One region of the Pseudomonas sp. GW821-FHT11D10 genome, then DNA from elsewhere that is predicted to be linked to it. Evidence: predicted binding sites of a transcription regulator. Region 1 holds the regulator's gene; each other region holds the start of a gene.
The links. Region 1 encodes sigma-54, which starts transcription at its own class of promoters, with help from an activator protein. Its sites were predicted from a motif close to ANTGGCATNNANNTTGCTNT; they were not measured.

Region 1 (7,518 bases):
GGCGCCGACCTCCTCGACCACCGCCGCGTTGGTCATGGGCGATGCCCTGGCCGTGGCGCTGCTGGAGGCGCGCGGCTTCACTGCCGAAGATTTCGCCTTTTCCCACCCGGGCGGCGCACTGGGCCGACGTCTTCTGCTGAAAGTGGAAAATGTCATGCACGCCGGCCAGGAACTGCCACAGGTACAACGCGGCACCCTGCTCAAGGACGCGCTGATGGAAATGACCCGCAAGGGTCTGGGCATGACCGTCATTCTTGAAGCGGACGGCAAACTGGCCGGGATCTTCACCGACGGCGACCTGCGCCGCACCCTGGATCGCAGCATTGATATCCACAGCGCCACCATCGACCAGGTGATGACCGTGCACGGCAAGACCGCCCGCGCCGAGATGCTCGCCGCCGAAGCCCTGAAAATCATGGAAGACCACCGAATCAATGCGCTGGTTGTCGTGGATGAAGAGGATCGCCCGATCGGCGCCTTCAACCTCTCCGACCTGCTGCGCGCAGGAGTGATGTAAATGAGCACCGATCTGCTGCAACGCGGCAAAGCCATCAAACTGGCGGTATTCGACGTCGACGGCGTCCTCACCGACGGGCGCCTGTACTTCCTTGAAGACGGCAGCGAATTCAAGACTTTCAATACGCTCGATGGCCAGGGCATCAAGATGCTGATGAACGCCGGCGTCCAGACCGCCATCATCAGCGGTCGCAAGACCCCGGTGGTCGAGCGTCGGGCAAAAAACCTGGGCATCCCGCACCTGTTTCAGGGCCGCGAAGACAAACTGGTCGTTCTCGACGGCCTTCTGGAGCAACTGGGCCTAAGCTATGAGCAAGTGGCCTACCTCGGTGACGACCTGCCGGATCTGCCGGTGATCCGCCGTGTGGGGCTGGGCATGGCCGTAGCCAACGCCGCTGCTTTCGTGCGCGAACACGCTCACGGCGTCACCCAGGCCCGTGGCGGCGAAGGTGCCGCCCGCGAATTCTGCGAACTGATCCTGCGCGCCCAAGGCAGCCTCGACGCCGCCAACAACGCGTACCTGTGAGTCCAACCATGTTTAGCAAAAAGTTTCGCAACATCCTGCTGTTCGGTTGCATCGCAGCGATTTTCGGTGCGGTCGGCTACTGGAACATCAGCCCGGAACGCTTCCTCGACAAGCCGCCCGTCTCCGCGGCGGAAAGCCCGATCGACTGGTATGCGACCAATACACACACGATCCAGTACCTCGAAGACGGCAAAGTGCAATACGAAATGACGTCCGAGAAGGCTGAGCACGTCAAGGTGACCGACATTACACTGGTCACCAAGCCCGATCTGAACATGTTCCGTGGCACCGACTTCCCATGGCACGTGACCAGTGAACGCGGTGAAGTGAATTCCGGTGGCACCGAGGTCGAGCTGATCGACTCGGTACGCGTCAAACGCACCGACGAAAAGAACCGCGACACCCTGATCACCTCCACTCGCATGACGGTGTTCCCGCAGCAGCAATATGCGCAGACCCAGCAACCCGTTAGAATCGACGGCGCTGGCGGTGTATCGACTGGCGTAGGAATGAAAGCGTATTTGAAGGAAAGCAGGATACACCTGCTATCGAACGTAAGAGGACAGTATGAGGCTCGTTAAAACCCTCCCTATTTTGCTCAGTCTGGGCGCAGCACTGGGAAGCGTGAGCGCCTGGGCTCTGCCGAACGATCAAGAGCAGCCAATCCGCATTCAGGCCGACGATGCCCAGCTGGACGACAAGAACGGCGTTGCCACTTATAAAGGCGACGTGATCATCACCCAGGGTTCGATGATCGTCAAAGGCAACACCGTGACCATGACCCGCGCGCCCAACGGCGACATCGACGTCGTGACTTCGGTGGGCAACCTCGCCTACTTCGAACAGTTGCAGACTGCCGGCGACGCGAAACCTGTCCAGGGCTACGGCGTGACCATTCAGTACCACGCGCAGCAGAACCGCGTTGTGCTGATCGACAAGGCCAAGGTCGTCGACAAGGACAACAACGTCACTCAAGGCGAAAAAATCGTCTATGACACGGTGAAGAAACTGGCCAGCGCCGGTCGAGCCACTGGCAGCAAGGTCACCGAAGCGCGTCCGCGCATCGACATGGTGATCCAGCCGAAGAAGAAAACCGACGAGAAAACCCAGTAATGGCAACTCTGAAAGCTCAGCACCTGGCCAAGGCCTATAAAAGCCGCCAGGTCGTGCGCGACGTCAGCCTGTCGATCGACAGCGGTCAGATCGTCGGCCTGCTCGGCCCGAACGGCGCCGGCAAGACCACCTGCTTCTACATGATCGTCGGCCTGGTCCAGGCCGATCAGGGTCGCGTGCTGATCGATGACCTGGACGTCAGCCACCAGCCGATGCACGGTCGCGCCAAGGCCGGCATCGGCTATCTGCCGCAAGAAGCGTCGATCTTCCGCAAACTGTCGGTAGCCGACAACATCATGGCCATCCTCGAAACCCGTCAGGAGCTCGACAAGGCCGGTCGTCGCAAGGAGCTGGAAAGCCTGCTGCAGGAATTCCACATCAGCCACATCCGCGACAACCTCGGCATGAGCCTGTCCGGTGGTGAGCGCCGCCGCGTTGAGATCGCCCGCGCACTGGCCACGGCACCGAAATTCATCCTGCTCGACGAACCGTTCGCCGGTGTCGACCCGATCTCGGTCGGCGACATCAAGCAGATCATCCATCACCTCAAGGCCAAGGGCATCGGCGTACTGATCACCGACCACAACGTCCGCGAGACACTGGATATCTGCGAAACCGCCTACATCGTCAACGACGGCCAGTTGATCGCCGAAGGCGACTCAGAAACCATCCTCGCCAACAATCTGGTGAAGGAAGTCTATCTGGGTCACGAGTTCCGTCTGTAAGCACGACGGCATTCGACAGCCGTCCGGGTGCTGTAACGTTGAAGCGCACTTTTATAGGCTTTTATTGTTACAGCGCTCTAGGCAAACACGACAGTTTCAGGCATATAATTTGCTTAAGTTTGGCGCTCCGGCGCCCTGTAGTGGATGGCGCATAGCGCCGGCGAATAAGGTGTTAAGCCCCTGCCATGAAACCATCGCTAGTCTTGAGAATGGGCCAGCAGCTGACGATGACACCGCAGCTGCAACAGGCCATCCGCCTGCTCCAATTGTCGACCCTGGATCTGCAACAGGAAATCCAGGAGGCTCTGGAATCCAATCCGATGCTCGAACGCCAGGAAGACGGCGACGACTTCGACAACTCCGATCCCATGGCCGACAACGCCGAACAGAAGCCCAACACCGAGATCCAGGAACCCTCCTATCAGGAGACCGCGCCGACAGTCGACAACCTCGAAGACGGCGAATGGAACGAGCGAATCCCCAACGAACTGCCCGTCGACACTGCCTGGGAAGACGTCTATCAGACCAGCGCCAGCAGCCTGCCAAGCAGCGATGATGACGAGTGGGACTTCACCACCCGCACCTCCGCCGGCGAGAGCCTGCAAAGCCACCTGCTTTGGCAGTTGAACCTGGCACCGATGTCCGACACCGATCGCCTGATCGCTGTGACCCTGATCGATTGCATCAACAATCAGGGCTACCTCGACGAAACCCTCGAAGAAATCCTCGACGCCTTTGATCCGGAACTCGACATCGAGCTGGACGAGATCGAAGCCGTCCTGCACCGCATTCAGCAGTTTGAACCCGCCGGCATCGGCGCACGCAACCTGGGCGAATGCCTGCTGCTGCAATTGCGCCAGCTGTCGGCCAAGACCCCTTGGCTGGCCGAGGCCAAGCGTCTGGTTACCGATTACATCGACCTGCTCGGCAGCCGCGACTACAGCCAGCTGATGCGCCGCATGAAGCTCAAGGAAGACGAGCTGCGCCAGGTCATCGAACTGGTGCAGAGCCTCAACCCCCGCCCCGGTTCGCAGATCGAATCCACCGAAGCCGAATACGTGGTACCTGACGTCATCGTACGCAAGGACAACGAGCGCTGGCTGGTCGAGCTGAACCAGGAATCGGTGCCACGCCTGCGAGTCAACGCCCAGTACGCCGGTTTCGTGCGCCGCGCCGACACCAGCGCCGACAACACCTTCATGCGCAACCAGTTGCAGGAAGCCCGCTGGTTCATCAAGAGCCTGCAGAGCCGCAACGAAACCCTGATGAAAGTGGCCACCCAGATCGTCGAGCATCAACGCGGCTTTCTGGAGTACGGCGACGAAGCCATGAAGCCGCTGGTGCTGCATGACATCGCTGAAGCGGTGGGCATGCACGAGTCGACGATTTCCCGGGTGACCACGCAAAAATTCATGCATACCCCACGGGGCATATATGAACTGAAATACTTTTTCTCCAGCCATGTGAGCACCTCCGAAGGCGGTGAATGCTCGTCCACGGCGATCCGCGCGATCATCAAGAAACTGGTTGCCGCGGAAAATCAGAAAAAGCCGTTGAGTGACAGCAAGATCGCTGGTTTACTGGAGGCACAAGGCATTCAGGTGGCTCGCCGCACCGTCGCCAAGTACCGCGAATCCCTCGGGATCGCGCCTTCGAGCGAACGCAAGCGGTTGATGTAAGCCACGTTACAGCGTTCCAGTGGCAGGCTCTTCGGCCTGCCGCTTTATGCACTGGCAACGAAGGAGAAGCTGTATGCAAGTCAACATCAGTGGACACCAACTGGAAGTTACCCAACCTCTCCGTGAGTACGTTGAGCAAAAGCTCAAGAGGCTTGAGGGACATTTCGACAAGATCACCAACGTGCAAGTCACGATGTGCGTCGAAAAGCTGAAGCAGAAAATCGAAGCCACGCTGCATATTCCCGGCAACGAGGTCGTCGCAAACGCGGAACATACCGATATGTACGCTGCGATCGACGCGCTGACCGACAAGCTTGATAAACAACTCAAAAAGCATAAGGAAAAGACCCAGAGCCTGCTTCAGGGCGCTACCGGTCGATAACCCCCACCCCCATGATCCGACTTGAAAGTATCCTGACCCCCGGCCGTTCCCTGGTGAACGTGCCGGGCGGCAGTAAAAAGAAAGCCCTCGAACAAATTGCCAACCTGATCGCCCGGGAAGTCCCGGATCTGGAGATGCAAGATGTCTTCGAGGCATTGATTGCCCGTGAAAAACTCGGCTCAACCGGTTTTGGCAACGGCATCGCCATTCCTCACTGCCGCCTCAAGGGCTGCGAAGCGCCGATCAGTGCGCTGATGCACCTTGATGCCCCTATCGATTTCGACGCTATCGACGGCGCGCCTGTGGACCTGCTGTTCGTCCTGCTGGTGCCGGAAGCCGCCACCGATGCGCACCTGGAGCTGTTACGCCAGATCGCCAGCATGCTCGACCGCAAGGACGTTCGCGACAGACTGCGCAGCGCGCCAAGCAACGAAGCCTTGTACCAGGTTGTACTGGAAGAACAGAACAGGCCGTAACCATGCGCTTGATCATTGTCAGTGGCCGTTCCGGCTCGGGTAAAAGTACCGCCCTGGATGTCCTTGAGGACAACGGTTACTACTGCATCGATAACCTGCCGGCAGGCCTTCTGCCGGAACTGGCCGAACGCGCCCTGATTCACACCGAGCTGGCGCAGCCACTGGTGGCGGTCTCGATCGATGCACGCAATCTGCCGAGCCATCTGACCCGATTTCCGGAATTGCTTGAAGACGCCCGTGCCAAGCATATTCAATGCGATGTCCTGTACCTGGATGCCGACGAAGAAACGCTGCTCAAGCGCTTCTCTGAAACTCGCCGCCGCCACCCACTGAGCAACGCCAATCGTTCGCTGGCAGAGGCCATTCAGGATGAAAGCGCCCTGCTCGGCCCCATTGCCGATCTCGCCGACCTGAAAATCAACACCACCAATCTCAACCTGTACCAGCTGCGCGATACCATCAAGCTGCGACTGCTGAACCAGCCGGAGCCGGGAACGGCGTTTCTGGTGGAGTCGTTCGGTTTCAAACGCGGCATGCCGGTGGATGCGGATCTGGTGTTCGATGTACGCTGCCTGCCGAACCCGTACTGGAAACCGGAGCTGCGCGCGCAATCCGGTCTCGATCAGCCGGTCGCCGAGTATCTGGCGGCGCAGCCTGAGGTCGAGGAGATGTACCAGGATATTTACACGTATCTGTACAAATGGTTGCCGCGCTTTGCGGCGAGCAACCGCGCTTACGTCACCATTGCCATCGGCTGCACCGGCGGGCATCACCGTTCCGTTTACCTGACCGAACGTCTTGGCCAGGCGCTGCAGAAGACCCTGAAGAACGTCCAGGTTCGCCACCGCGACCTCAGCTAAAGGATTCACACCGCGATGCCTGCTCGTGAAATCGAAATCATCAACAAGCTGGGCCTGCACGCCCGCGCATCGGCAAAATTCGTCGGAGTGGCGGGCCAGTTTCCCGATTGCACGATCAGAGTGGGCCGCACCCCGGAAACCACGGTTGACGGCAAAAGCATCATGGCGATGATGATGCTCGCAGCCGGAAAGGGCACCAAGATCCACCTGAGTACCGATGGCCACCAGGAACAGGAAGCCATGGACGCGCTGGTGACACTGATCAACAACTACTTCGACGAAGGTGGTTGAAAACGCTTGAAGCGAGGGAGCCAGCTCCCTCCTCCCGGCTCATCCCAACGCCGTATCCATCACCATCATCAGACAGAAGCCGATCAGCAATCCCAGGCTTGCCAGCTTCTCATGACCATTGCGTCGCGACTCCGGGATAACCTCGTGGGTCACCACCAGCAGCATCGCGCCTGCCGCCAAAGCCAACCCCAAGGGCAGCAACAACTCGGCAAGACTGACCAGCCACGCGCAGAGCAGCGCGAACACCGGTTCGACCAGACCTGACGCGGCACCAATCAAAAACGCCTTGACCCGCGGCATCCCGGCACCGGCCAGTACCAGCGCAATCACCAGCCCTTCCGGCACATCCTGCAAGGCAATGCCCATCGCCAGACTGTCTGCATCCGGCATTCCACCGCCAGCCGAGACACCGACCGCCATGCCTTCCGGGATGTTATGGGCAATGATGGCGAACACGAACAGCCAGATCCGTGGAGGAATCACCGGGTGCTCGACGGTGCCGATGAGCATTTCCGGCGAGGCCCCCGACACCCGGCGATCAACCAGATACAAGCCGAACGCCCCGAGCATGATGCCGAAACAGATCAGGCCACTGGCGCCCCACGGGCTCAGGCCCAGACTCTCGGCGGCGGCGATTCCCGGCACGATCAGCGAAAACGCGGTCGCCGCCAGCATCACACCGGCGCCAAAACCCAGCAGCGTATCGCCCAGCGCCTGGGGCATGTTGCGGATCACCAGCACCGGAACCGCGCCGAGTGCGGTGCCGAGGGCGCAGATCGCACCGCCCTGCAATGCCCGCGACAATCTCGGTTCCAGATTCAGCCATTCCAGTCCGTGGGCGACCAGCAAGGTCATGCCCGCCAACAGCAATAGCGATCCAATTGCGTAACGAAACATACGCCCACTTCCGATCGCCAGTGTTTCAGTGCCCATAGTCAGCCTTGGATTGT
Region 2 (7,518 bases), on a different contig from region 1:
GACAAGGCCCGCAACAGCGCACTCCACTGGTAATAGGCATGCGCGGTGCCGTCGCTGACCGCTTCGGCCTGATCGCCGGCCATTTCGTAGCGGGCATCGAGCAGGCGCAACGTGTTGTCAGCGCGTTCGATAAACGTACCCAGGCGAATAAAACGAAACGCATCGTTGCGCATGATGGTGCCGTAGGACGCGCCCCGAAACAGGTGCGAACGCTCCTTGATCCACTCGCAGAAACGGCTCATGCCATAACGGCTGAGGCCCTGATTGGCGATCCCGCGGATCTCCAGCCAGGTGGCGTTGATGTTCTCCCACATGTCGGCAGTAATTCGCCCCCGCACCGCATGAGCACTGGCTCGCGCCGCGCCGAGGCAGCTATAGATGCTCGCCGGATTCGCCGCATCGAGGGCGAAGAAGTGCAGCAAGCGCTCGGCATGCAACTCGCCGTGGCGTTCCAGGTAATCGTCCAGCGTACCGGTGATCAGCAGCGGCATCGCCAGTTCGTGCAGACCGTCGCCACGGCCGTCCTGCGGCATCAGCGACAGCGAATAACTGACATCGAGCATCCGTGCGAGGTTTTCCGCCCGCTCCAGGTAACGCGACATCCAGTACAGATCCGAGGCAGTTCTACTTAACATGGCAGGCTTCCTTCAATCCTCGACCACCCAGGTGTCCTTGGTTCCGCCGCCCTGGGATGAATTCACCACCAGAGAGCCTTCACGCAGGGCGACACGGGTCAAACCGCCGGGTACGACCCGGGTTTCGCGGCCGGACAATACGAACGGGCGCAGGTCGATATGGCGCGGCGCAATGCCGTTTTCGACAAAGGTCGGACAGGTCGACAGCGACAGCGTCGGTTGCGCGATATACGCGTGGGGCTTGGCCTTGATCCGCTCGCGGAAGGCATCGATTTCCGCGGTCGTCGCTGCCGGCCCCACGAGCATTCCGTAACCGCCGGAGCCCTGGGTTTCCTTGACCACCAGATCCGGAAGATTGGCCAGGACATGGGAAAGTTCAGACGGATTGCGGCATTGCCAGGTCGGCACGTTCTTCAGGATCGGCTCTTCGTCGAGGTAGAAACGGATCATCTCGGTGACAAACGGATACACCGATTTGTCGTCGGCCACGCCGGTGCCGATGGCATTGGCCAGCACCACGTTGCCGGAGCGATACGACGACAGCAGCCCCGGCACGCCGAGCATCGAATCCGGGCGGAAGGCCAGTGGATCGAGGAATGCGTCGTCGAGCCGGCGGTAGATCACGTCCACCGCTTTCGGCCCGTCGGTGGTGCGCATGAAGACTTTGTCGTCGCGCACGAACAGGTCCGCGCCCTCCACCAGCTCCACGCCCATTTCCCGGGCCAGGAACGCATGCTCGAAAAACGCGCTGTTGAACCGTCCCGGTGTCAGCACCACGACACTCGGGTCGTCGATCGGGCTTGAGCTTTTCAGGGTGTCGAGCAACAGGTTCGGGTAATGGTCGATCGGGGCGATGCGCTGGGCCGCGAACAGCTCGGGGAACAGGCGCATCATCATCTTGCGGTCTTCGAGCATGTAGCTCACGCCGCTCGGCGTGCGCAGGTTGTCCTCGAGCACGTAATACGTGCCGTCGCCGTCGCGCACCAGATCGACGCCGGAGATGTGCGAATAGATATCGCGGTGCAGATCCAGCCCCTGCATCGCCAACTGGTATTGCTCGTTGGCCAGCACCTGTTCGGCGGGAATGATCCCGGCCTTGATGATGCGCTGCTCGTGGTAAAGGTCGGCGAGGAACATGTTCAACGCCTTGACCCGCTGGATGCAGCCGCGCTCGACGATCCGCCACTCGCTGGCGGGAATGCTGCGCGGGATGGTGTCGAAGGGAATCAGGCGTTCTGTCCCTTGCTCGTCCCCGTAGAGCGTGAAAGTGATCCCGGCACGATGGAACAGCAGATCGGCCTCGCGTCGCCGCTGGGCCAGCAGTTCGTCAGGCGTTTCGGCCAGCCAGCGGGCAAACTCCCGGTAATGCGGGCGGACCTGGCCGCCGGCATCGTACATTTCATCAAAATAGGTGCGGATCATGCCGTACTCCTTGTCACCCCGGACATACAGGCCTTCGCAAGGCCCGTGCCATCGGCATAAACGCTTTGATTTCAATCGGTTGGATAATCACGCCACACGCACCGCACCATTCCTGTGCGGCAAATGCCCCAACCTGATCGCCCCCGCTTCATTGCGACGCAGTCCCGTCGCCTATCACCAGCATAGTCAGAGTTGATTTCACTGCCCGCCGACGGCTGCGGATAATCCGCGCATCCGCTGCAAAAACGTCGCTGACGAAGTCCGCAGCTCCACTTATCCGGCTTGCCTCGGCAGCCTTCCCGGCCGTAACCCTGACCGGTTTCCTCTCCTTCCGGTCTTCCCTTTCAGCCACCTTTTCAGGTGGCTTTTTTTTGCGCCGGTTTCTTGTTTCAGGGTTTTGCCATGCGCTTTCGGGGCGGCAGAAACGACAACGGCCGACCCGAAGGTCAGCCGTAGCTCGACGTGTTGCGAGAGTGATCAGTTCAAACGGTGCCGGTTGCGGATCTCCTGTTTCACGCCCCAGCCTTCGATGATGCCGCCCAAGGGCTCGACCACCGCCGAAAAGCCCTGCTCGAAATCGCCAATGTCGTCGTAGGTTGCGTACATCACCTTGCTCAATTCCAGAGACCAGGCGCCGTCGTCGCGCGCACTGACCTGGGCATTGATGGATTCACCGCGAAATTTGCCTGCCGCCCTGCGCGCCCGCTCCTCGTCCGGGAAAATGGCGTAGAACTCGATGGGATGGAATCGGGAAAAATCGAAACCGCCTTCTTTCATGCGGCGCAGCACGCTGCTGCTGATGTCTTCTTGATAGGCTGTGCTCATGAATCGTCCCCCTCGCATAGATGGATAGACTTTCCGTATTCCCTGCACTGGCCCACAGGGCCCGGGTGCTTACGGCAACCGCGTTGCCGGCGGGAAACAAGCATGTAGCTGACAAGACCAGACCTTAGCGATCCGTTCGCTGATCTCGCTTGCAGAGTAGCCCCAAGATAGAGCCGCTGCCAAGGCCTGGTAAGCAATGTAAAGGAAGATTCAGATTGGGGTGATGCTGCGGATTTCGATGCTGTTCTGGGTTTTCAGGCTTTTTACGCCGGCATCGGCGGTGCGCCCTTCCAGATCGTTCAGGTCAAGCTCGGCGGCGACCGGCAGCAATCGTTCCTTGATGAGGCGGGCTGCCCGTTCATGACTGGGGCATTCCTCGCACTCGAAGACTTCGTCGATCGTTTCACCATGATCGTCCACGAAAGTGACTTTCCACTTTGACATCGGAGCCTCCTCGATCAAACCCGCAAATGGGCTTACACCTATCTCGACTTTTGTCAGGATTGATCGTTCAAAAGGTTTACACCGATGCAACATGAAAAAAGCCGAGGCCGGCGTGTTTTCGCACACCGGCCTCGGCTTTTTCTGACCCGCGAACGATCAGTCGTTGCTTGGCTTGTTCACCGCTTGCAGCACGTATTGCGGCAAGGCGAAAGCACCGATGTGGATTTCCGAGTTGTAGTAGCGAGTGACGATGCCGCTGCCGATGAAGCGCTGTTGCAGCACTTCGCGGCTCAGCTTGCGGTAGGCCGGGTTGGTCGAGCCCCAGGCGAAGGTCATCGAACCGCCGATGTAGGTCGGTACGGCCGCCTGATAGAAGTGCCAGTCCGGGAACAGGCTGCGCAGGCGGCCGGCGGTGGTTTTCACTTCTTCGATCTGCATGAACGGCGTGCCGTTCTGGGTCACGAGGATGCCGCCCTCGTTCAGGCAGCGGTGGCAGGCCTGGTAGAAGTTTTCCGAGAACAGCACTTCGCCCGGGCCGATCGGGTCGGTGGAGTCGGAAATGATCACGTCGAACTTTTCAGTGGTGGTGGCGACGAAACGCATGCCGTCGTCGATCACCAGGTTCAGGCGTGGATCGTCGTAGGCGCCCTTGGAGTGGTTCGGCAGGAACTCCTTGCACATGTCGACCACGGTGCCGTCGATCTCGACCATGGTGATGTGTTCGACGCTGGCGTGTTTGGTCACTTCGCGCAGCATGCCGCCGTCGCCGCCGCCGATGATCAGCACGCGCTTGGCGGTGCCGTGGGCGAGGATCGGCACGTGGGTGAGCATTTCGTGGTAGATGAATTCATCGGCTTCAGTGGTCTGGATCACGCCGTCCAGCGCCATCACCCGGCCCATGCGCGGGTTCTGGAAGATCACCAGGTGCTGGTGTTCGGTGCGCACTTCGTGCAGCAGTTTTTCCATGCGAAAACGCTGGCCGTAGCCTTCGTAGAGGGTTTCCAGGTATTCGCTGGTCTTGGTGACGGTCATGGTGAAGTGCTCCGATGAATGCGCGGGCGCCAATCGTCAGGTTCGATTGCCCGGGAAAGGCGCGCATTCTACGTTGCCGAAGATGACAGGTCGAACCTCAGTTCATCGGCCCGACCCAATCAGGCTGCGAACGGTCAGATCCGCACACTGCCCCGCGGTCCGGCAATCGCCCAGATGATCAGGCCCAGCACCGGCAGGAGGATGATCAACAGCACCCAGAGGATTTTCATCCCGGTCTCGGCGCCGCTTTTCAGCACATTGATGATCGCCCAGATGTCGAGCGCAAGAATGATCAGGCCGACCAGGCCGTTGAACGTGGAACCCATGGTGTCGCTCCAGAATAGTGGCATGCACTTTTAGGATAGACGGTCACGCACAGGGTTCCCTTTTATTGCGTTCAGACGTGAACGGCGACCTTCAGGGCTTCCAGCGACGGCGCGGCGGCAATGCCGACTTCGGCACACAGTTCCAGCACGCGCGGTACGTCGTTGCCGTAGACCAGTACCACTTGCAGCTCGTCGTCGAGCAGCTGACTGAAGTTCATCAGCGTGTAACCGCCGTTTTCCTTGTTCAGGCTGCTCATCTGCACCTGGATGCGGTTGAGCGCGGTCAGCGCTTCGGTCTTGGCCAGTTGCTTGGGCTTGAGGTTGAAGTCGACGCCCGGGCCGAACGAGGCAACGATCTGCGCGAACAGGTCGGCGTAAGTATCCGCCTGGAACAGCACGGTCTCCGGCAGGCTGCCGACCACGACCCACTCGCCCAGCGGAATCGGGAAAGTGTCGTCGTAGTTGATGTCCGGGTTGGCGGTCAGAAAAGCGTCGGCATCGGCGTAGGCCTGCGCCGCTTCGTCAGCGACCTTCAGGATCTCGTCTTCGCCCATGCAGCCGGAGCTGATTTTGCTGATGAGTTCGGCGAGTGCGGCTTTCATGGGGGCGGATCCTGTGGCGAAGGGAATTTTGAGGGCGCGAAGGATAGCGCATTCTCGCCTTCGCCACAGAGCGGGTTCCGGCCAGCGGCGTTAGCCCAGCAGTTTTTCCAGCTGCGCGGTGGTGTCCACGGCGCCCATGGTGCGGGCTGCGTCCAGCGCGGTGATGCCGTTGGCATCCTTGGCTTTCGGATCGGCGCCCTGGTCGATCAGGAAGTCGACGATTTCAACGCGGTTGAACATCGCCGCCATCATCAACGCCGTGCGGCCGTCGAAGGAGGCGCCTTCGATCTGCGCCCCACCGGCGACCAATGCCTTGACCACGGCCAGATCACCCTTGAACGCCGCGCCGGCAATCGGGCTCTGGCCGTTGCCGTTGCGTTGTTCCGGGTCGGCCTTGTGCTTGAGCAGCACTTGCACCGCGTCAACGTGACCGTAATAACTGGCGAGCATCAGCAGGGTGTCGCCCTTGCTGTTGGTCAGGTTCACCGGCAGACCGGCAGTGATCAGGCGATCCAGCATCACCGCATCGCCCTCGCGCGCCTTGTTGAATACCTGCTCGGTGAATTCGGCAGCTTCTTCGGGGGTCATCTGGCGGCTTTGGTCGGACATGGGGCAACTCCACTTTCGGTCAATCGGAAAGCCGATAGTTTCCCGAGCGCGGCGATAGCTGTCATCCCCTTTTTTCCAAGACCGCCGATAGCCAATATCAATAACGGAACTTGCCTGCCCGGATGTCCGCAAGGATTTCACCTGTGACTTGCACGTAGGTTTCGGTCCCCGGCAGCCAGGCATAAATCGGGTCATCCCCCGTCTGGCCGGGGTCGAAACCTTCGTTTTTCAGGCGGGTTTTCTGGTATTTGAAGGTGCCGGTGGTTTCCATCTTCACCTTGACCCGCAAGAACAGCGGCACCGCGTAGGCCGGCATGCGCTGGCGGGCGAAAGCCAGCAGCTCGGCGAAATCCAGGGTCGCCAAAGACTCGGCCGGGGTGATCGCCGCCATCCCGGCGCGGCCATTGGTGTTGGGGATTTCCACGCCATAGGCCACCGCTTCGGAAATGTGCGGGTGCTGGAGCAGCAGATTTTCGACCTCGGTGGTCGAGACGTTCTCGCCCTTCCAGCGATAGGTGTCGCCGAGACGGTCGACAAACTGTGCGTGGCCGAAACCGATATTGCGCAGCAGATCTCCGGTGTTGAAGAAGCGATCGCCCTTGGCGAACACGTCCTGCAGCACGACTTTCGCGGTTTTCTGTGGGTCGGTGTAGCCATCCAGCGGCGCCTTGTCATCGATCCGCGCCAGCAACAGGCCTCGCTCGCCCCGGCCGACCTTGCGCATGAAACCGTCAGCGCCGCGAATCGGCTCGCCACTGTCCTGATCGTAGGCGACCAGTTCCCAGGCCATCAGCGAGAAGCCGATGGTGTTGTCGAAATTGAGGATGTTGGTGAAGCCGATATTGCCATCGCTGGCGGCGTAGAGCTCGCAGATATGATCCACGCCGAAGCGGGTCTTGAACTCGGCCCACGCGCCGGGACGAAGGCCGTTGCCGATCATCTTGCGCACGTCGTGACGGCTGTCGTCGGCGCTAAGCGGCTGATCCACCAGATACCGGCACAACTCGCCGACGTAACCGATGGTGGTTGCGCGGTAGCGGCGCACATCGCTCCAGAACTGCCGGGCGCTGAATTTGCGGCGGATGGCGAAACCCGACGCGCCATTGACTGCCGAACCCCAGCACACGCAAAGCCCGGTGGCGTGGTACAGCGGCAAGGTGCAATAGACGATGTCGTCCGGACGCATGTCGAGGGCGATCATGCCGAAGCTCGCCGAGCTACGCATCCAGCGTCCGTGCTTGAACACGCCGGCCTTGGGCAAACCGGTGGTGCCGGAGGTGTAGATATAGAAACAGGGATCGTCGAAGAAAATCTGCCGGCTGCTGGCCGGGTTGTCGCCCGAGGCGTCGGCACTGGCGCTGATCAGGTTGATATAACCCTCGGGCGCGATGCCCGGATGGCTGAACGTATCCTGATCGGCGATGAACCAGGCACGCGCTGCCGGGATCGACACTTGCTCGCGTACCGCCGCAAATGCCGGCAGCAATTCTTCACCGACGACAATCGCCGCCGGTGTCACCAGATTGATGCTGTGGATAAGCGTATCGCGGGTCTGCGAGGTATTGAGCAGCGCGCTGACCGCGCCGACCTTGGCCAGCGCGAGAATCGTCACCAGCAGTTCCG
Region 3 (7,518 bases), on a different contig from region 1:
CCGCAGCAGGCGTTCGGCCAGATCCTGCCACTGAGCCAGTGGCAGCGGACCGCTTTGTTCGAACAGATGAGCCAGGGTCGTCCCCGAATATTCACGCATCACGTAGTACAAATGCTGACGCTGGCCAGCGCTATGGACTTCAGGGAAATGCCGCCCGGCGACGCGTTTGAGAAACCATTCCTCCGCCAGCAAGGCCTGACCGGCCTGGGCATCGTCTGCCAATTGTGCAGGCAACGTCTTCAACAGCCACGCCTGGCCCTGACCATCGAGCACGCGATACAGCAATGATTGCTGGCTGCGACTTATAACCTCATGAACCCGCCAGCCTTCAAAGACCTGATCCGGTTTCAGCGACGGGGGCAGCGGCCACTGCTGCAAATGAATCAGCGCATCGCCAAGGCTGGCCTCGCCAACAGCATCCACCCGCACCAATAGCGCACTGGCATTGTCCTGACTGCCGGCCAGGTGCGCGGCGTTCACCAACGTTTGCGCGGCACTGTGCAAATCCGGCTGATCGCGCAGGATTCCGGAGATGGCGGTATCACCAAGCGCCGCCCACACGCCATCGCTGAGCAGTACAAAACATTCGCCGTCACGCAGTTCACCATCGAGAAAGTCCAGCACCAGATGCTGATCCAGCCCCAGTGCGCGCTTGAGCACATGCTGCATGCCCGGTTGATCCCAGACGTGATCCTCGCTGATCCGCTGTAAGTTCTCGGCGTGCCAGCGATAGACCCGGCAATCACCGACGTGCGCCAGGGTAAACCGCCGGCCGCGCATGACCAGCGCACTGACCGTAGTGAGCAGCGGCTGTCCGCCACCGTTGGCCTGCAACCAGCGGTTTTGTGCGAGCAGCAGACGATCAAGGGCCTGGGCCACGCTCCAGGTTTCCGGGGTGGCGTAGTAGTCCAGCGCCAGCGCCTGCAAGGTCGAACGCGCAGCCAGCCCGCCATCGGCGCACTGGCTGACGCCGTCGGCGATGGCAAACAGAAAACCTTTGCTGGCCGCCAGCGCCGGGGCCGGGGTCACCAGGCGCAAGGCGTCCTGGTTTTCCGCGCGGGGGCCGGTGGCGCTGGCTTCAGCGAAGCTCAGTTGCAGGGCCATGCAGGCCTCAGACCCGGGCAGCAGTCACGGCCGCCGAACCCCAGGTGGTTCTCCAGCGACGTTTGACCCCGTGCAGACCGAACCACGCCAGCACACCCAGGCTGGCGAACAACCACAGCGCCAGTTGATAGCTGCCGGTGCTCTGTTTGATCGCGCCCATGCCTGCTGCCAGAGCGAAACCGCCGATGCCGCCGGCCATGCCGATCAGGCCAGTCATCACACCGATTTCGCGGCGAAAACGCTGAGGCACCAGTTGGAACACCGCGCCGTTACCTGCGCCGAGACCGAGCATGGTGCAGACGAAAAGTGCCAGCGCCGCGTAGGAACTTGGCAGGTTGAAGCCGACGGCCGCGATGCAGACTGCTGCGACTGTGTACATCGCCAAGAGCGTACGGATACCGCCGAAACGGTCAGCCAGTGCGCCACCGAGGGGACGCATCAGGCTGCCGCCGAACACGCAGGCCGCGGTGTAATAACCGGCGGTCACCGGGCTCAGGCCGTATTGATCGTTGAAGTAGCCGGGCAGGGCGCTGGCCAGGCCGATGAAGCCGCCGAAGGTGACGCTGTAGAAAAACATGAACCACCAGCTGTCGCGATCACCCAGCGCCTTGAAGTAGTCGGCCATGGATTTGGCTTTCGGCCGCTCCGGCGCGTTTTTCGCCAGCCAGGCAAACAGCACCAGCGTCAGGATCAGCGGAATCAGGGCGAAACCGAACACGTTGCTCCAGCCGAACGACGCCGCGAGTACCGGGGCGATCAGTGCCGCGAACACGGTCCCGGAGTTGCCGGCCCCGGCGATGCCCATCGCCTTGCCCTGATGCTCCGGCGGATACCATTGCGACGCCAGCGGCAGGGCCACGGCGAACGAAGCGCCGGCCATGCCGAGGAACAGGCCGAGCAACAATGCTTGTTCGTAGCTGTGAATGCCGAGTTTCCAGGCACCGAACAGCGCACAGATCACGATCACCTGGCCGATCAGCCCGGCGGTTTTCGGCGACAGGCGATCGGCGAGCATGCCCATCGCAAAGCGCAGCACCGCGCCGGCCAGAATCGGCGTCGCCACCACGAGGCCGCGCTGTTGGGTGGTCAGGTGCAGGTCGGCGGCAATCTGCACCGCCAGCGGGCCGAGCAGGTACCAGACCATGAAGCTCAGGTCGAAATACAGGAAGGCCGCGAACAGGGTCGGGGTGTGGCCGGATTTCCAGAAGCTTTTATTCATCGCGCACCTCAGCTGTAGAGAATCTCGAGAAGGAGTCAGAACCAGCACAGTGGGGCGCCGCCACGGCCGCACCACCGGCCCCGGGCTGTGGGGCCAAAACGCAAAAACGCCGCTACCCGGACCGCCGAAAGGGGCGAAGAAGGTGAGCGACGTCTTTGTCGTAGGTGGGGCAACCGCCGTTGGTTACCTGTGGGGATTGCTTAGCGAGATTTGTGCCAGTTCAGCCAAGCAACTCGCTCATCGCAATGATCTGTTCCGCCACCTGAATCAGTTTCTGCTGGCGGCTCATGGCCTGGCGGCGCATCAGGGTGTAGGCCTCTTCTTCATTGCAGTCCTTCATTTTCATCAACAGGCCCTTGGCCAGTTCGATGCGCTTGCGCTCGGCCAGTTGCTGGTCGCGGGCCTGTAGCTGGGCGCGCAAGGCTTGGTCGCTTTCGAAGCGGGCCATGGCCACGTCGAGAATCGGCTGCAAGCGTTGTGCGTGAATGCCCTCAACGATGTAGGCACTGACCCCGGACTTGATCGCCTGACGCATCACGCCGGGGTCATGTTCGTCGGTAAACATCACGATCGGCCGGGGCTGGTCGCGGCTGACCAGCACCACTTGCTCCATCACATCGCGGCTCGGTGACTCGGTATCGATCAGGATCACGTCCGGACGCACCGTTTCGACGCGCGCCGGCAGGTCGATGGTCAGGCCCGACTCGTCGATCACCTCGAAACCGGCCTCGGTCAGCGCGGCTTTCAGGCGTCCGACTTTTTTCGCGGTGTCGTTGATCAGCAGAATGCGCAACATATTCGCGATCTCCTGTCAGCGCTGGGCGAGAAGGGGCGCGCTGTCGCTCAGCGCGTGGAGCTTGAAGCTTCGGGCATAGGCGGCCGGGTCGCTGCCGTCCCAGATTTTGCCGTCGATCAACTGGCTGCTGCGCAGGTCTTCGGTGCCGACCGGCACGCCGACTGCGTTGGCCGCGTCGCGGTACAGCGCCAGTTGTTGCACATTGCGGGCGACGGCGAGGTAATCCGGGTCATCGCGCAGCAAACCCCAACGGCGAAACTGGGTCATGAACCACATGCCATCCGACAGGTACGGCAGATTCACCGCGCCATCGCCGTGAAAGCGCAAAGCGTGCGGGTCCTGCCAGCGATTGCCCAGCCCATCGTCGTAGTCGCCGAGAAAGCGCGGTTCGATGCAGGACACCGGAGCGTCGAGGTATTCCGCGGCGCTCAGCAACTGCGCGGTGCTACGGCGGTTTTCAGGGCTTTCTTCGATGAAACGGCTGGCTTCGAGGATCGCCATCACCAGCGCGCGGGCGGTGTTGGGGTATTGCTCGACGAAGGCGCGGGTGCAGCCGAGGACTTTTTCCGGGTGATCGGGCCAGATGGTCTGGCTGGTGGCCAGCGTGAAACCGAGATTCTGCTGCACCGCGCTGGCGGCCCACGGCTCGCCAACGCAGAGGCCATCGATGCGTCCGGCCTGCAAGTGCGCGACCATTTGTGGCGGTGGCACCACCACGCTGTCGACATCCTGCAACGGGTGAATGCCCTGGCTCGCCAGCCAGTAATACAGCCACATGGCATGGGTGCCGGTCGGGAAGGTCTGGGCGAAGGTCAGTTTTGCGCGGGTTTGGTGCACATGGTGGTGCAGCGCTTCAGGACCGGTCACGCCCAGGCCCTGCAAACCGTGGGACAGGTTGAGGCTCTGGCCGTTCTGGTTCAGGCCCATCAGCACCGCCATGTCGGTCGGCGCGACGCCGCCGATGCCCAGGTGTACCGCGTAGATCAGGCCGTAAAGGCTGTGGGCGGCATCGAGTTCGCCGCTGACCAGATTGTCCCGCAGATTGGCCCAGGAGCTCTGGCGCTTGAGGTTCAGGGTCAGGCCGTAAGGCTGAGCAAAGCCTTGAGTGGCGGCGACCACCAGCGAAGCGCAGTCGCTCAGGGCCATGAAGCCCAGGTTGATCGCGCTTTTTTCCGGGGCATCGCTGCCGTTGACCCAGGCCAACGGCCCGGCGGAGGTTTGAGTCATGAAAGCCACCCTCAAAAAAAACGTCGTCCCAGGCTTTGCCCGCGCAAAACCGAGAGACGACGCCATTGTCCTTGCCTGCACGCCACCATTGGCCTGCGGGCTGATACCGAGGAAGGTGCAAGGCATATGCCATGCGCACGGATTTACCCGTGCGCCTCGCGCGGCGGGGCGATGCCCGGCTATAATCGCCGCCTCTTTTCGCCGCCCGAGTCATAGCCGCCCATGTACACCCTGGCCCGTCAGCTGTTGTTCAAACTTTCCCCGGAAACCTCCCACGATCTCTCGCTGGATCTGATCGGCGCGGGCGGGCGTTTGGGCCTCAACGGCTTGCTGTGCAAGGCCCCGGCGTCGCTGCCGGTGAATGTCATGGGTCTGGAGTTCCCGAACCCTGTGGGTCTGGCGGCCGGTCTGGACAAGAACGGCGCGGCCATCGACGGCTTCGCGCAGCTGGGTTTCGGTTTTGTCGAAATCGGTACCGTGACCCCGCGCCCGCAGCCGGGCAACCCGAAACCACGGATCTTCCGCCTGCCGGAAGCCGAGGCGATCATCAACCGCATGGGTTTCAACAACCTCGGTGTGGATAACCTGCTGGCGCGGGTGGCGGCGGCCAAGTACAAGGGCGTGCTGGGGATCAACATCGGCAAGAACTTCGACACCCCGGTCGAGCGCGCGGTGGATGACTACCTGATCTGCCTGGACAAGGTCTACGCCCACGCCAGTTACGTCACGGTCAACGTCAGTTCGCCGAACACCCCGGGCCTGCGCAGCCTGCAATTCGGTGATTCGCTCAAGCAATTGCTGGCCGACCTGGCCACGCGCCGCGCCGAACTGGCCCTGCGCCACGGCAAACATGTACCGCTGGCGATCAAGATCGCGCCGGACATGACCGACGAAGAAACCGCGCAAGTCGCCCAGGCGCTGATCGAAACCGGGATGGACGCGGTGATTGCCACCAACACCACCCTCAGCCGCGTGGGCGTCGAAGGCATGGAACACGGTGACGAGGCGGGCGGTCTGTCCGGCGCGCCGGTGCGTGAGAAGAGCACCCACACCGTGAAAGTGCTGGCGTCCGAGCTGGGTGGCAAGCTGCCGATCATCGCGGCGGGCGGCATCACCGAAGGCAAGCATGCGGCCGAGAAGATCGCTGCCGGCGCGAGCCTGGTGCAGATCTATTCCGGCTTCATCTATAAGGGCCCGGCGCTGATTCGCGAGTCCGTGGATGCGATCGCCGCCAAGCGCTGATCGGCGGACATAAAAGGCAGGCATAAAAAAGGGCTCCTCGAAGGAGCCCCTGGGCCGTAGCCCGCCGTCCGGGAAGGACGTGCATGGTGATCAGGTTGTTGCGAAATCAGATTGTCGTGTCGGAATAAGTGCCCTGTGTCAGCCGACGGCGTGAAGTTCGTTGAGTCTGTGGATTCCCGCAGTGCCGGTCATACCGTCCCAGTTGTCGCCGCGTCCTTCTCGCCAGCCGTTGATCCAGGCTTGACGTACCGACGGTAGAGTAAATGGGCAAAGCTCACGGGATTTTCCACCAACGCCATATTGATATCCGCGCAAAAATGCTCTTTCCAACGGATCACGCTTAAGTCTTCTCATAGGGTGTTTCCCTCACTTGTTGACTGTTTTTGTCGCGTCGACCTCAATTGAGGTCTGGCAGAAAAACTCTGCCGTTGGCGGCTCGCTGCCGGCGTGGCGAGCCAAGGTGTTGACGCCGTTGCGACGTCAACCTGTGTCCAGTTCTAACCAATGAGTCACATCGATGGAATGACCGTTTTGTCATAAGGACGTAACGAAAAAGATGCTATGGCCATAAGTAACCGCGTATTTATCCAGTGTTCATTGGCCAAACCCCGGTATGATCGGCCCCGCGCTGGATGATGAGGTTAATCCTTTAGTGAGAATGACCCACGTTTGCGCTGGGGTACTATTCGACGAAGGGTTGCTTTGAGTCATTTTGTTGCTTCAACTTTTTTATCTGTCCCGGCATCTAAGCTCTTTTAACCCGAGCAGCGGGGATGGAACGGCACACCTTCGTGCCACGCGGGCGCTCTTGTAGAAAAGCGCCTGATTGAAAACCGGATCGGCAATGCGTTGCCGGTTCATTAGCCAAAGGCTCTGGAAAAACCATGTCCGACCGTTTCGAACTCTTCCTCACTTGCCCCAAAGGCCTTGAAGGCCTGCTCATCGAGGAAGCCGTCGGGCTTGGCCTTGAAGAGGCCCGCGAACACACCTCCGCCGTGCGTGGCATGGCGACCATGGAAACCGCTTATCGCCTGTGCCTCTGGTCGCGTCTGGCCAACCGGGTGCTGCTGGTGCTCAAGCGTTTCCCGATGAAAAACGCCGAAGACCTGTACCACGGCGTACTCGACGTCGACTGGCAGGATCACATGCTGGCCGACGGCACCCTGGCCGTGGAGTTCAGCGGCCACGGTTCGGGCATCGACAACACCCACTTTGGCGCCCTGAAGGTCAAGGACGCCATCGTCGACAAACTGCGCACCCCGCAGGGCGACCGCCCAAGCATCGACAAGCTCAACCCGGACCTGCGCATTCACCTGCGCCTGGATCGTGGCGAAGCGATTCTGTCCCTCGACCTCTCCGGCCACAGCCTGCACCAGCGCGGTTACCGCTTGCAGCAGGGCGCTGCGCCGCTGAAGGAGAACCTTGCAGCCGCGATCCTGATCCGTTCCGGCTGGCCGCGCATTGCCGCCGAAGGTGGCGCGCTGGCTGACCCGATGTGCGGTGTCGGCACGTTCCTGGTCGAAGCCGGCATGATCGCCGCCGACATGGCGCCGAACCTGCGTCGTGAGCAGTGGGGCTTCACCGCCTGGCTGGGTCACGTACCGGCGCTGTGGAAAAAACTGCATGAAGAAGCCGTCGAGCGCGCCGCTGCCGGTCTGGCCAAGCCGCCGCTGTGGATCCGTGGTTATGAAGCCGACCCACGCCTGATCCAGCCGGGCCGCAACAACGTCGAACGCGCCGGTCTGAGCGAGTGGATCAAGATCTATCAGGGCGAAGTGGCGACCTTCGAACCGCGTCCGGACCAGAACCAGAAAGGCCTGGTCATCTGCAACCCGCCGTACGGCGAGCGTCTGGGTGATGAAGCCAGCCTGTTGTACCTCTACCAGAACCTCGGCGAGCGTCTGCGTCAGGCCTGCCTGAACTGGGAAGC

Region 2: the regulator sigma-54 is predicted to act here: its motif matches at 2,091-2,110, upstream of AC1RT4_RS22625 (circularly permuted type 2 ATP-grasp protein).
Region 3: the regulator sigma-54 is predicted to act here: its motif matches at 4,461-4,480, upstream of AC1RT4_RS22360 (CmpA/NrtA family ABC transporter substrate-binding protein).

The regions. Positions count from the first base shown of each region.
Region 1 is NZ_JBXARR010000007.1:208,684-216,201, reverse strand. It holds gene AC1RT4_RS21175 (KpsF/GutQ family sugar-phosphate isomerase) at 1-517, shown strand, start outside; gene AC1RT4_RS21170 (KdsC family phosphatase) at 518-1,042, shown strand; gene lptC (LPS export ABC transporter periplasmic protein LptC) at 1,051-1,623, shown strand; gene lptA (lipopolysaccharide transport periplasmic protein LptA) at 1,610-2,155, shown strand; gene lptB (LPS export ABC transporter ATP-binding protein) at 2,155-2,880, shown strand; gene AC1RT4_RS21150 (RNA polymerase factor sigma-54) at 3,066-4,559, shown strand; gene hpf (ribosome hibernation-promoting factor, HPF/YfiA family) at 4,633-4,941, shown strand; gene ptsN (PTS IIA-like nitrogen regulatory protein PtsN) at 4,953-5,417, shown strand; gene rapZ (RNase adapter RapZ) at 5,420-6,277, shown strand; gene AC1RT4_RS21130 (HPr family phosphocarrier protein) at 6,293-6,568, shown strand; gene AC1RT4_RS21125 (ZIP family metal transporter) at 6,608-7,501, opposite strand.
Region 2 is NZ_JBXARR010000008.1:242,272-249,789, forward strand. It holds gene AC1RT4_RS22620 (alpha-E domain-containing protein) at 1-635, opposite strand, end outside; gene AC1RT4_RS22625 (circularly permuted type 2 ATP-grasp protein) at 648-2,057, opposite strand; gene AC1RT4_RS22630 (ribonuclease E inhibitor RraB) at 2,535-2,882, opposite strand; gene AC1RT4_RS22635 (hypothetical protein) at 3,093-3,326, opposite strand; gene speE (polyamine aminopropyltransferase) at 3,483-4,358, opposite strand; gene AC1RT4_RS22645 (PLDc N-terminal domain-containing protein) at 4,493-4,684, opposite strand; gene AC1RT4_RS22650 (hypothetical protein) at 4,756-5,286, opposite strand; gene AC1RT4_RS22655 (ankyrin repeat domain-containing protein) at 5,377-5,895, opposite strand; gene AC1RT4_RS22660 (long-chain-acyl-CoA synthetase) at 5,993-7,518, opposite strand, start outside.
Region 3 is NZ_JBXARR010000008.1:179,627-187,144, reverse strand. It holds gene AC1RT4_RS22375 (bifunctional protein-serine/threonine kinase/phosphatase) at 1-1,104, opposite strand, end outside; gene AC1RT4_RS22370 (nitrate/nitrite transporter) at 1,112-2,323, opposite strand; gene AC1RT4_RS22365 (ANTAR domain-containing response regulator) at 2,544-3,119, opposite strand; gene AC1RT4_RS22360 (CmpA/NrtA family ABC transporter substrate-binding protein) at 3,135-4,346, opposite strand; gene AC1RT4_RS22355 (quinone-dependent dihydroorotate dehydrogenase) at 4,569-5,588, shown strand; gene rmf (ribosome modulation factor) at 5,727-5,942, opposite strand; gene rlmKL (bifunctional 23S rRNA (guanine(2069)-N(7))-methyltransferase RlmK/23S rRNA (guanine(2445)-N(2))-methyltransferase RlmL) at 6,473-7,518, shown strand, end outside.